Regions from separate parts of the Streptomyces sp. NBC_01216 genome, predicted to be linked through region 3. Evidence: riboswitches for the same ligand, from Rfam matches in the RefSeq annotation. Region 3 holds a riboswitch; each other region holds the start of a gene.
What was found. Region 3 has a riboswitch for cobalamin ahead of OG393_RS30360 (energy-coupling factor ABC transporter permease). Riboswitches for the same ligand answer to the same signal wherever they lie in the genome.
Positions count from the first base shown of each region.

Region 1: it holds a riboswitch for cobalamin, as region 3 does, so the genes downstream of both, cobN (cobaltochelatase subunit CobN) here and OG393_RS30360 (energy-coupling factor ABC transporter permease) in region 3, are expected to answer to the same signal.
Region 2: it holds a riboswitch for cobalamin, as region 3 does, so the genes downstream of both, OG393_RS09740 (ribonucleoside-diphosphate reductase subunit alpha) here and OG393_RS30360 (energy-coupling factor ABC transporter permease) in region 3, are expected to answer to the same signal.

Region 1 is NZ_CP108677.1:3,697,649-3,700,909, forward strand. It holds gene OG393_RS16230 (precorrin-8X methylmutase) at 1-80, opposite strand, end outside; gene OG393_RS16235 (cobalamin biosynthesis protein CobG) at 77-1,384, opposite strand; cobalamin riboswitch at 1,428-1,564, shown strand; gene cobN (cobaltochelatase subunit CobN) at 1,603-3,261, shown strand, end outside.
Region 2 is NZ_CP108677.1:2,325,746-2,329,006, reverse strand. It holds gene OG393_RS09740 (ribonucleoside-diphosphate reductase subunit alpha) at 1-1,926, opposite strand, end outside; cobalamin riboswitch at 2,056-2,180, opposite strand; gene OG393_RS09735 (GNAT family N-acetyltransferase) at 2,234-2,722, opposite strand; gene OG393_RS09730 (hypothetical protein) at 2,761-3,261, opposite strand, start outside.
Region 3 is NZ_CP108677.1:6,724,128-6,727,388, forward strand. It holds gene cbiQ (cobalt ECF transporter T component CbiQ) at 1-711, opposite strand, end outside; gene OG393_RS30355 (energy-coupling factor ABC transporter substrate-binding protein) at 718-1,080, opposite strand; gene OG393_RS30360 (energy-coupling factor ABC transporter permease) at 1,077-1,778, opposite strand; cobalamin riboswitch at 1,808-2,013, opposite strand; gene OG393_RS30365 (PTS-dependent dihydroxyacetone kinase phosphotransferase subunit DhaM) at 2,101-2,505, opposite strand; gene dhaL (dihydroxyacetone kinase subunit DhaL) at 2,502-3,161, opposite strand; gene dhaK (dihydroxyacetone kinase subunit DhaK) at 3,227-3,261, opposite strand, start outside.

The sequences.
Region 1 (3,261 bases), 3.0 Mb from region 3:
GCGCGGATCGTGGCAAAGGACTGGCGGTATATCTCCGCCCCGTCCTTCTCGTAGTCGAACATCCTGTTGCTCTCGCTCATCTCGTGGGTGTGGACGGGCGGCGGGCCGCCGCGACGGCGTCGGGGAGGTCTGTACGCGGGACGGGGCGCCCGTCCACCAGGTAGTGGCCGTCGGCGGTGGCGACGACGTCGACCCACTCGCCGGGCCCCCCGGTCGGGTGGCCGCAGCGCCGCTCGCACCCCGAGAACCGGACGGGTGAACCGCCCCCGTCCGTGCCGGGTGTCGCGTCCGCCCGGACGTCGGCGAGCGACTTGGCGCATCCGGGCCGCCCGGTGCACGCGCCCACGTCGAGCCAGGGGGAGTCCGCGCGGGTGAGCAGACCGGCCCCGGCGAGCGCGCCGAGGCGCGCCTCGGCGGCGGGACGGCCGGGGAACCCGGTCACGACGGCTCCGCGCCAGGGGGTGAGCCGCAGCTCACCGGGGGCGGCACCGTCCGGGGTGAGGGCACGGAGCTGCGCGGCGGTGAGCCGCCCGAGCCGCGCGACGACGGATACGGCGTACCTCCCGGTCGCCGGGTCGCCGAGCACACCGGGGCGGGGACCGGCGGAGCCGGGCGGGGTCGTGGGAGTGTGCGGGGCCGCCGGCCGCGCGGGGACGCCCGCGCGGACGAGGGCGCCCGCGAGGTCCGGCTCCACTCCCGCCGGGAGTTCCCGGACGCGCCAGGCCCCGGTGCCCGCCGCGCGCGCGGCGGCGAGGAAGGCGCCGGCGGCGGCGAGCGCCGCACGGGCCGCGTCGGAGCCCGCGACCCGGACGGTCCGGGCTCCGGCCCGGACCAGCGCGTCGCCGTCAGCCCGGGACGTTGAGAACAAGGTCACATCCGCGCCCAGCCCCGCCACGTCCCCGCGGCCGTCGTCCAGAGCGAAGAGAAAACGTCCGGAAAGCGCCGTCGTCCAGTCCTGCCCGCAGAGCAGGCCGTCCAGCTCGCGTGCCCACAACTGCACGTTCCCGCCGCCGATTCCGTCCACCCCGGCCAGCGGCGAGGCGACGATGTTCCGGATCCGCTCGTGCGCGGAGGAGGGCAGCAGCGCGGCGGCCGAGAGCAGCTCCGCCAGCCGGGCGTCGCAGCCCTCGGAGAGGCCCCGCAGCTCCACGTTCCCCCGGGACGTGACACTGATCCGTCCGTCGCCCAGAGTCTCCGCCGCGTCCGCCAGAACATGCGCCTGACGTGACGTCAGAACGCCGGCGGGCAGGCGTAGTCGAGCCAGGAGACCGTCATCGGCTGCGTGCAGCCGGAGCGCCCCGGGGCAGGCGTCGCCCCGGTCCCGCACGGGCGGTTCGCCCCGGTCGGGAAGGGGGGGTGGGATGGGCGGCATGGCGGCGAGCATACCCACGTCGTTCCGGCCGCCATCCCTGCGCCGGGCGGCCAGGATCTACTATGCAGACGGCATGGGGTCCCAGGACCCCGGGGAGGAAGCCCGGTGAGAATCCGGCGCGGTCCCGCCACTGTGAGCCGGCTCCGAAGACGGAGCCGGTGAGTCAGGAACTCCCGCCGTCCACACGACCACCCGGGGCGCGGACAACCCCGAGGAAGGCCTGCGCTCGCATGCGAATTCTGTTGCTGTCGCACTCCGACACCGACCTGCTCAGCGCCCGCGCGGCCGGCGGCCCGGTCGCGTACCGCTTCGCCAACCCCGCCCGCCTCCCGCTCGGCGACCTGCCCGGTCTCCTCGACGGCGCCGACCTCGTGCTGGTCCGCCTCCTCGGCGGCCTGCGCGCCTGGGAGGACGGGCTGCGGGCCCTGCTCGCCGAGGACCAGCCGCGGCCCGTCGTCGTGCTCTCCGGCGAGCAGGCCCCCGACGCCCAGCTGATGGAGTCGTCCACCGTCCCGATCGGCGTCGCCACCGAGGCCCACGCCTACCTGGCGCACGGCGGCCCGGACAACCTGGAGCAGCTGGCCCGCTTCCTCTCCGACACCGTGCTGCTCACCGGCCACGGCTTCGAGGCCCCGGCCGCCGCCCCCACCTGGGGGCCGCTGGAGCGCACCCCGCGCACGACCGACGGCCCGACCATCGCGGTGCTCTACTACCGCGCCCACCACATGAGCGGCAACACCGGCTTCGTCGCCGCGCTCTGCGAGGCGATCGAGGACGCGGGCGCCCAGGCCCGTCCGCTCTTCGTCGCCTCCCTGCGCGCCCCCGAGCCCGAACTGCTCGACCGGCTCCGCGACGCCGACGCCATCGTCACCACCGTGCTCGCCGCCGGCGGCACCAAGCCCGCCGAGGCCCAGGCCGGCGGCGACGAGGAGTCCTGGGACGCGGGTGCGCTCGCCGCTCTCGACGTCCCGATCCTCCAGGCACTCTGCCTCACCGGGTCCCGCTCGGCCTGGGAGGAGAACGACGAGGGACTGTCCCCGCTCGACGCGGCGAGCCAGGTCGCCGTTCCCGAGTTCGACGGCCGCCTGATCACCGTCCCCTTCTCCTTCAAGGAGATCGACGAGGACGGCCTGCCGGCCTACGTCGCCGACCCCGAACGCGCCGCCCGCGTCGCCGGGATCGCCGTGCGCCACGCCCGCCTGCGGCACATCCCGAACGCCGGGAAGAAGCTGGCGCTCGTCCTCTCCGCGTACCCGACCAAGCACTCCCGGATCGGCAACGCCGTCGGCCTGGACACGCCCGCCTCGGCCGTGGCGCTGCTCCGCAGACTGCGCGCGGAGGGCTACGACTTCGGCCCGGTCGAGGACCTCCCCGGCGTGGTCTCCGGCGACGGCGACGAGCTGATCTACGCCCTGATCGAGGCCGGCGGCCACGACCAGGACTGGCTCACCGAGGAGCAGCTGGCGCGCAACCCGGTCCGCATCCCGGCCGCCGACTACAAGCGCTGGTACGCGACCCTCCCGGCCGGACTCCGCGCGTCCGTCGAGGAACACTGGGGCCCCGCGCCCGGCGAGATGTTCCTCGACCGCTCCCGCAACCCCGAGGGCGACATCGTGCTCGCCGCCCTGCGCCGCGGGAACCTGCTGATCCTCATCCAGCCGCCGCGCGGCTTCGGCGAGAACCCGATCGCGATCTACCACGACCCGGACCTGCCGCCCTCGCACCACTACCTGGCCGCCTACCGCTGGATCGCGGCACGCGCCGAGGACGGCGGCTTCGGGGCGGACGCGATGGTCCACCTCGGCAAGCACGGCAACCTGGAGTGGCTGCCGGGCAAGAACGCGGGTCTGTCGGCGGCCTGCGGCCCGGACGCGGCGCTCGGCGACCTC
Region 2 (3,261 bases), 4.4 Mb from region 3:
GTTGACCTGGAGGAACTCGCCGGACAGCGTCTCGCGCTTGAACAGGTTGGAGACCTGCGGCTCGATGCACTCGTACACGCCCGCGATCGAGGCGATGGTCGCCGTCGGCGCGATGGCCAGCAGCAGCGAGTTGCGCATCCCGACCGCGGCGACGCGCTCGCGCAGCGCGGTCCAGCGCTCCGGCCAGTTCGGCCGCACGTCGTAGTGGTCCGGGTGCAGCACCCCCCGGGCGGCCCGGGTCTTGTCCCAGGCGGGCAGGGGGCCGTTGCGCTCGGCGAGGTCGGCTGAGGCCTCGTAGGCGGCGAGCATGATGCGCTCGGCGATCCTCGTCGACAGCGCACGGGCCTCGGTGGAGTCGAAGGGCAGCCGCAGCTTGAAGAAGACGTCCTGGAGGCCCATCGCGCCCAGCCCGACGGGCCGCCAGCGGGCGTTGGACCGGCCGGCCTGCTCGGTCGGGTAGAAGTTGATGTCCACCACGCGGTCGAGGAAGGTGACGGCGGTACGGACGGTCTCGTCGAGCCGCTCCCAGTCGATGTCGCCTGACCTCAGGTCCACGAAGGCGCCGAGGTTGACCGAGCCCAGGTTGCAGACCGCCGTCTCGCCGTCGTCCGTGACCTCCAGGATCTCCGTGCAGAGGTTGGAGGAGTGGACCGTGTGGCCCGGCTCCGCCGTCTGGTTGGCGGTGCGGTTCGACGCGTCCTTGAAGGTCATCCAGCCGTTGCCGGTCTGGGCCAGGGTCCGCATCATCCGGCCGTACAGGTCACGGGCCGGCATGGTCTTGCGAGCCAGGCCCGCGGCCTCCGCGCGGCGGTACGCGGCGTCGAACTCCTCGCCCCACAGGTCGACCAGTTCGGGCACGTCGGCCGGGGAGAACAGCGACCACTCGGCGTCGGCGTCGACGCGCCGCATGAACTCGTCCGGGATCCAGTGCGCCAGGTTCAGGTTGTGCGTACGCCGGGCGTCCTCACCGGTGTTGTCGCGCAGCTCCAGGAACTCCTCGATGTCCGCGTGCCAGGTCTCCAGGTAGACGGCGGCGGCGCCCTTGCGCCGGCCGCCCTGGTTCACGGCCGCGACGGAGGCGTCCAGGGTCTTCAGGAACGGCACGATGCCGTTCGAGTGCCCGTTGGTGCCGCGGATCAGCGAACCGCGGGCGCGGACGCGCGAGTACGACAGACCGATGCCGCCGGCGTGCTTCGACAGGCGCGCCACCTGGTGGTAGCGGTCGTAGATCGAGTCCAGCTCGTCCTGCGGCGAGTCGAGCAGGTAGCAGGACGACATCTGCGGGTGACGGGTGCCGGAGTTGAACAGCGTGGGCGAGGAGGGCAGGTAGTCGAGCCGGCTCATCAGCCCGTAGAGCGACGTGACCTCGTCCAGCGCCCGCTCCGAGCCGTCCTCGGCCAGTCCGGCGGCCACCCGCAGCATGAAGTGCTGCGGGGTCTCGATGACCTTGCGGGTGATCGGGTGGCGCAGCAGGTAGCGCGAGTAGAGGGTCCGCAGGCCGAAGTAGCCGAAGCGGTCGTCGGCGGAGCGGTCCAGGGCCGCGTCGAGCCGCCCGGCGTGCGACCGGACGAACGCGGCCGTGCGGTCGGCGATCAGGCCCTCGCGGTGGCCGACGGCGACGGACGCGGAGAAGCACACCGCCCCCTGGCCGGCCGCCTCGTCGGCGATGGTGATCGTCAGGAGCCGGGCGGCGAGCCGGGAGTAGGAGGGGTCCTCGGCGATCAGGCCGGCGGCCGCCTCGGTGGCCAGCTCGCGCAGTTCCGCCTCGTCCGAACCGGCGTTCCGGCCGCGCAGCGCCGCGGCGGCGATTCTGCCGGGGTCGGCGTCGGGGAGATCGGCGGTGAGGTCGGTCAGGGTCCGCAGCAGCACGGTCCCGGGTCCGTCGCTCTCGATCGCTGTGGCCGGATCGGCGGGCGCGATGGTCACGTGGGGGCTCTCCCTCGCTCGGCTCGGGGCCGACGGGGGGAAGGCGGGCAGACGGGCACCCACGGGCAGGGGTGTGCCGCCGCCGGCCCACTCCGCGAGGCCCGGACGTCTGTGGCACCCGGAACGGACGGACCGGGTGCGCTGTCGGCAGGTCTTCGGACTCACCTGGCGGACGAAAGCGCCAAAAGCACACCGTTGCGGGACAGTTCCGGACTTCCACCGGATTCCCCTGCGGCGACAGCGAGCATGAGCATACATGTGGGGGGCGCCCCGCAGGACACCCCCCACATGTTGTGTCGCTACCTGTTCACAGCTCCAGGGCGTAAGTGCGCAGTTCCACCAGTCCCGGGATCGGCTCCCAGTCCCGTCCGGGGGTGCGGACGAAGCCCAGCCGCTCGTACACGCGGTGCGCGGAGGTCATGCCCGGCTGGGTGGAGAGCACCACGCGTCGGCATCCCGGTGTCGCCCGCGCCCGCTCCACACAGGCCCGAACGAGCGACTCTCCGACGCCCCGGCCACGGGCGTCCGCGGAGACGGCGAGCATCCGGAACTCCGCCTCGCCCTCCCGGGCGATGTCGGCCCACGGACTGGTGGGGCCCGAGACGAAGGTCACGCCCCCGGCCGGCCGGCCCGCGCCGTCCAGTGCGACCAGCACCTCGGCCTCGGCGGCCCGCCGGGGCACGTCCCTCAGCACATCGAGGTACGCGTCGTGCACACCGAAGTCGAGGTGCCCGTCGTCGAGACAGGCCCGCGCGGTGAGCTCGCCCAGAGCCTCGTACTCCTCGGGCCGTGCCACTCGGATCCTGATGTCCCATCGGTGTGGTCCGATGTCCGTCACCCGCCCACGCCCACCGAGTTGTCCGGCGCCCCGTCGCCCTCGGGCGGCAGGTCTCCGCGTTCGACGGGTATCCGGGGGCCGGTCTCCTCGGGCAGCACGGCGTCCAGTTCGGCGTCGTCGGCGCGGTGGGCCCGCGCGGCGGTCTCACGCAGTGTCTCCCTGGACACCGAGAGCGGCGCGCCGAGCGTGATGCGAAGCGCGCCCTCGTTGCGCACGTAGGTGTGTCCGTACGCGGAGTGGCGGTACCAGCTCCCGTCCTCCCGCGCGCAGGTCTCGCCCTGGGACGGAGCGGAGCAGTCCTTGTCGGTGAACGGCTGCCGCTCCGCGGACAGGGTGAGCCGCGCTCCGTCCTTCGCGACGTACGTGAGCCGGAAGCCGTCGTCGCCGATGACTCCCGCCGACTGCCGTGCGAGGGTGAATCCCTCCGCCTCGGTGACGTACACGTGCTCGACACGGGTCTGGGCCGCCGAGGCGCGTGCCACGAGTTCAGCGTGGTC
Region 3 (3,261 bases):
GAGTCCGGCGAGCACGCCCGCCGTCGCCGCGAGGAAACGGCGGGAGACCGCGGCCTCGGGCACCAGCACCCGCAGCGTGCCGTCGTAGCCCCGCCCGGCGAGTCCGCTCTGGAGGCGCTGCGCCCGGTCGAAGGCGCGGACGAACGCCGTGGCGCCGAGACCGGCCAGCGAGCGCCAGGTCGCCGCCCGTGTGGTCAGCCCGAGCCGGGACGCCTGCGCCTGCCGGATCTTCGACATCGCGTCCAGGAGCAGGAAGCTGATCCGGTACATGACCAGCGCGACATCCACCACGGGCGCCGGCACCCCCGCCCGCACCAGCCGGGGCAGCACGTCCGAGACGGGTGTGGTGAACGCGAACAGCAGCACCCCCAGGGAGGCGGCCGAGGTCCGCAGCAGCAGCTGGCCGGCCTGTGCCGGTCCGTCCGGCGCGAGCGCGACCAGGCCGCGGGACCCGCCGACCTCGAACAGCAGCGGGACCGCGCCCGTCACGCAGAACCCCAGAGGGATGCGGAACGCCCGCCACAGCTGACGCCGCGGCACTCCGGCCGGTCCGAGCAGCACGCCCAGCGTGGCGGCGGCGACCAGCACCGCCCCCGGCCACGGCGGCAGGGACACCGCGCACAGGGTCAGACCGAAACCGAGCAGGGCCTTCTCGCCCGGATGCCGGCGGCGCCAGCGACTGCTGTGTGCCGCCGCGTCGATGGGCAGCATCCCCGGCTACTCTTCACCGGCGGTCGTCGGCCCTGGCACCGGGGCCGACGACGCGGTACCCGCCACCGCGCGGGCCGCGCCCTGCCTGCGGCCCTTGCGCAGGCCGAAGTAGTACGCGAGGACACCCGCTCCGAGCGCCGCCTGGAGCGAGAACAGGGCCGACTCGACCTCTCCGGACGGCGGCTCGTACAGCGGGCTGAACCACGGCTCGTAGTCCGGCCGGATCTCGGTGATCGCCGACTCCGCCTCACCGTCGGCCCCCGTGAACGGCTCCTCCTTGTGGTCCCCGAGCCCCAGCAGCAGGGGCAGCACGGCCAGCGCCGCGACCACCAGGAGCAGCAGAGTGTTGATCTTCGCGTTCCGGCTCATCGGGCGACCGCCTCCGTGGTCTCGCTCTTGCGGGCGGCGGGCAGCAGCACGCCGAGGCGGCTCAGCTCCCCCTTGCTGGACTGCGCGAGCAGCCGCATCACGAGGACCGTCAGCAGCCCCTCGCTGACCGCGAGCGGCAGCTGGGTGACGGCGAAGATGCCGCCGAACTTCGCGAGCGAACCCAGGACACCGCTGACCGGGTCCGGGAAGGCCAGTGACAGCTGCACGCTGGTGACGCAGTACGTCGAGAGGTCGGCGACGAAGGCTCCGAAGAAGACGCTCACCATCAGCGGGGCGTCGAACCGCCGCAGCAGCCGGTACGTCCCGTACCCGGCCCAGGGGCCGACGATCGCCATCGAGAAGACGTTGGCGCCGAGGGTGGTGAGTCCGCCGTGTGCCAGGAGTAGCGCCTGGAACAGCAGGGTGATGGTGCCCAGGACCGCCATCACGGGCGGCCGGAACAGGATCGCCCCCAGTCCCGTACCGGTGGGATGCGAGCAACTGCCCGTCACCGAGGGGATCTTGAGGGCGGACAAGACGAAGGTGAAGGCGCCCGAGGCGCCGAGCAGCAGGGTGGACTCGGGATGAGCCTTTACTTCACGGGACAGCGCGCGGACACCGTGGACGACGAACGGGGCGGACGCGACGCCCCAGGCGGCCGCGTGCACAGGGGGCAGATACCCCTCGGCGATATGCATGGTTGGGAGACCCTCTCCAGCACCTCGTGGATGGACAACGCACCTTGGCCGGTCTCCTGGCTGACGGTCATGCCGCCCGGACTCCGCCTTCCCACACCGGCCGCGGTCACCCGCGGTGGTGCAGTGGCTTCCCTGGGGTCCTCCCAGGGCGTGGAGCCGGACCTCCCGATCACAGTGGCGAGGGCCGCACCGGTACTGCACCGGTTTCCCGTACACCAAGGCCCTGTGACATTAGTGGGTTGACCAGGCACATCACAACACGGTGGGGTGCCGGGACTCCCCGTGACGGGGCGGCCGGGCCGACCGGCCGCCCCGCCGGCCCTCACGCCTTCCGGTAGGCGTACGCCTCGGCGGCCGCCGCTTCCACGGCGTCCAGGTCCCCACCGGCACTCGCCGTCACGAGAGCGGCGACCGCTCCCTCGACGAACGGCGCGTCGATCAGCCGCGCCCCCTCGGGCAGCTCGTCCCCCTCGGCGAGCAGGGCCTTGACGGTCAGCACGGCACTGCCCAGATCGACGAGCAGGGCCACCCCGGCTCCCTCGTCGGCCGCGTCGGCGGCCTTCGCGATCAGCTCGGCGCTGGTACCCAGCCCCCCGTCGGGGGTTCCGCCCGCAGGGAGGATCGGGGCGGAGGGGCCGCCCCCCGAGAGACCCCGGGCGAGCTCCGCCACGGCTCCGGCCACGGAAGCGCTGTGCGACACCAGCACGATGCCGACCCGCCCGCTCATCGGGACACCTCCGCCAGCGCGGCGACCAGCAGCGCCGACGAGGTGGCGCCCGGATCCTGGTGCCCGACGGAACGCTCTCCCAGGTAGCTGGCCCGCCCCTTGCGCGCCCGCAGGGGTACGGTCGCCAGCGCGCCCCGCTCGGCCGCCTCCCGGGCCGCGTCGAAGGACTCGCCCAGCGCCTCGGCCGCCGGTACCAGCGCGTCCAGCATGGTCTTGTCGCCCGGCCGCGCCCCGCCGAGCCCGGAGACGGCCGCGACCCCGGCGGCCAGCGCCTCGGCGAGCCGCTCGCGGCTCACGGCCGCTTCGTCGCCCAGAGCCTTGCCGGTGCGCCGCAGCAGCGTTCCGTACAGCGGCCCGGAGGCACCTCCGACCGTGGAGATCAGCTGCCGCCCGGCCGCGCGGAGCACGGCCCCCGGTGTCGGCGGCGGCTCCTTCTCCAGTACGGCCGTGACGGCGGCGAAACCCCGTCGCATGTTGGCGCCGTGATCGGCGTCCCCGATCGCGGAGTCCAGCTCCGTGAGGCGGTCCGCCTCGCGGTCGACGGCCGCGGCGGCGGCGCTGAGCCAGCGGACGAAGAACGCCGTGTCGAGCGCGCCGGGAACCGGCCCCGGCGCGGGGGGCCCCTCGGGCGTGCCGGGGGTGGTCGGCTCGGTCACTTCTGTCACCTCGGTCGTGTCGGGGCGTGCGGGGACTGCGGGGCCGCGCGTGCGTGCGGGTTCTCTCACCGGCCCCACCGCAGGGCGGGCGTCCGCACCG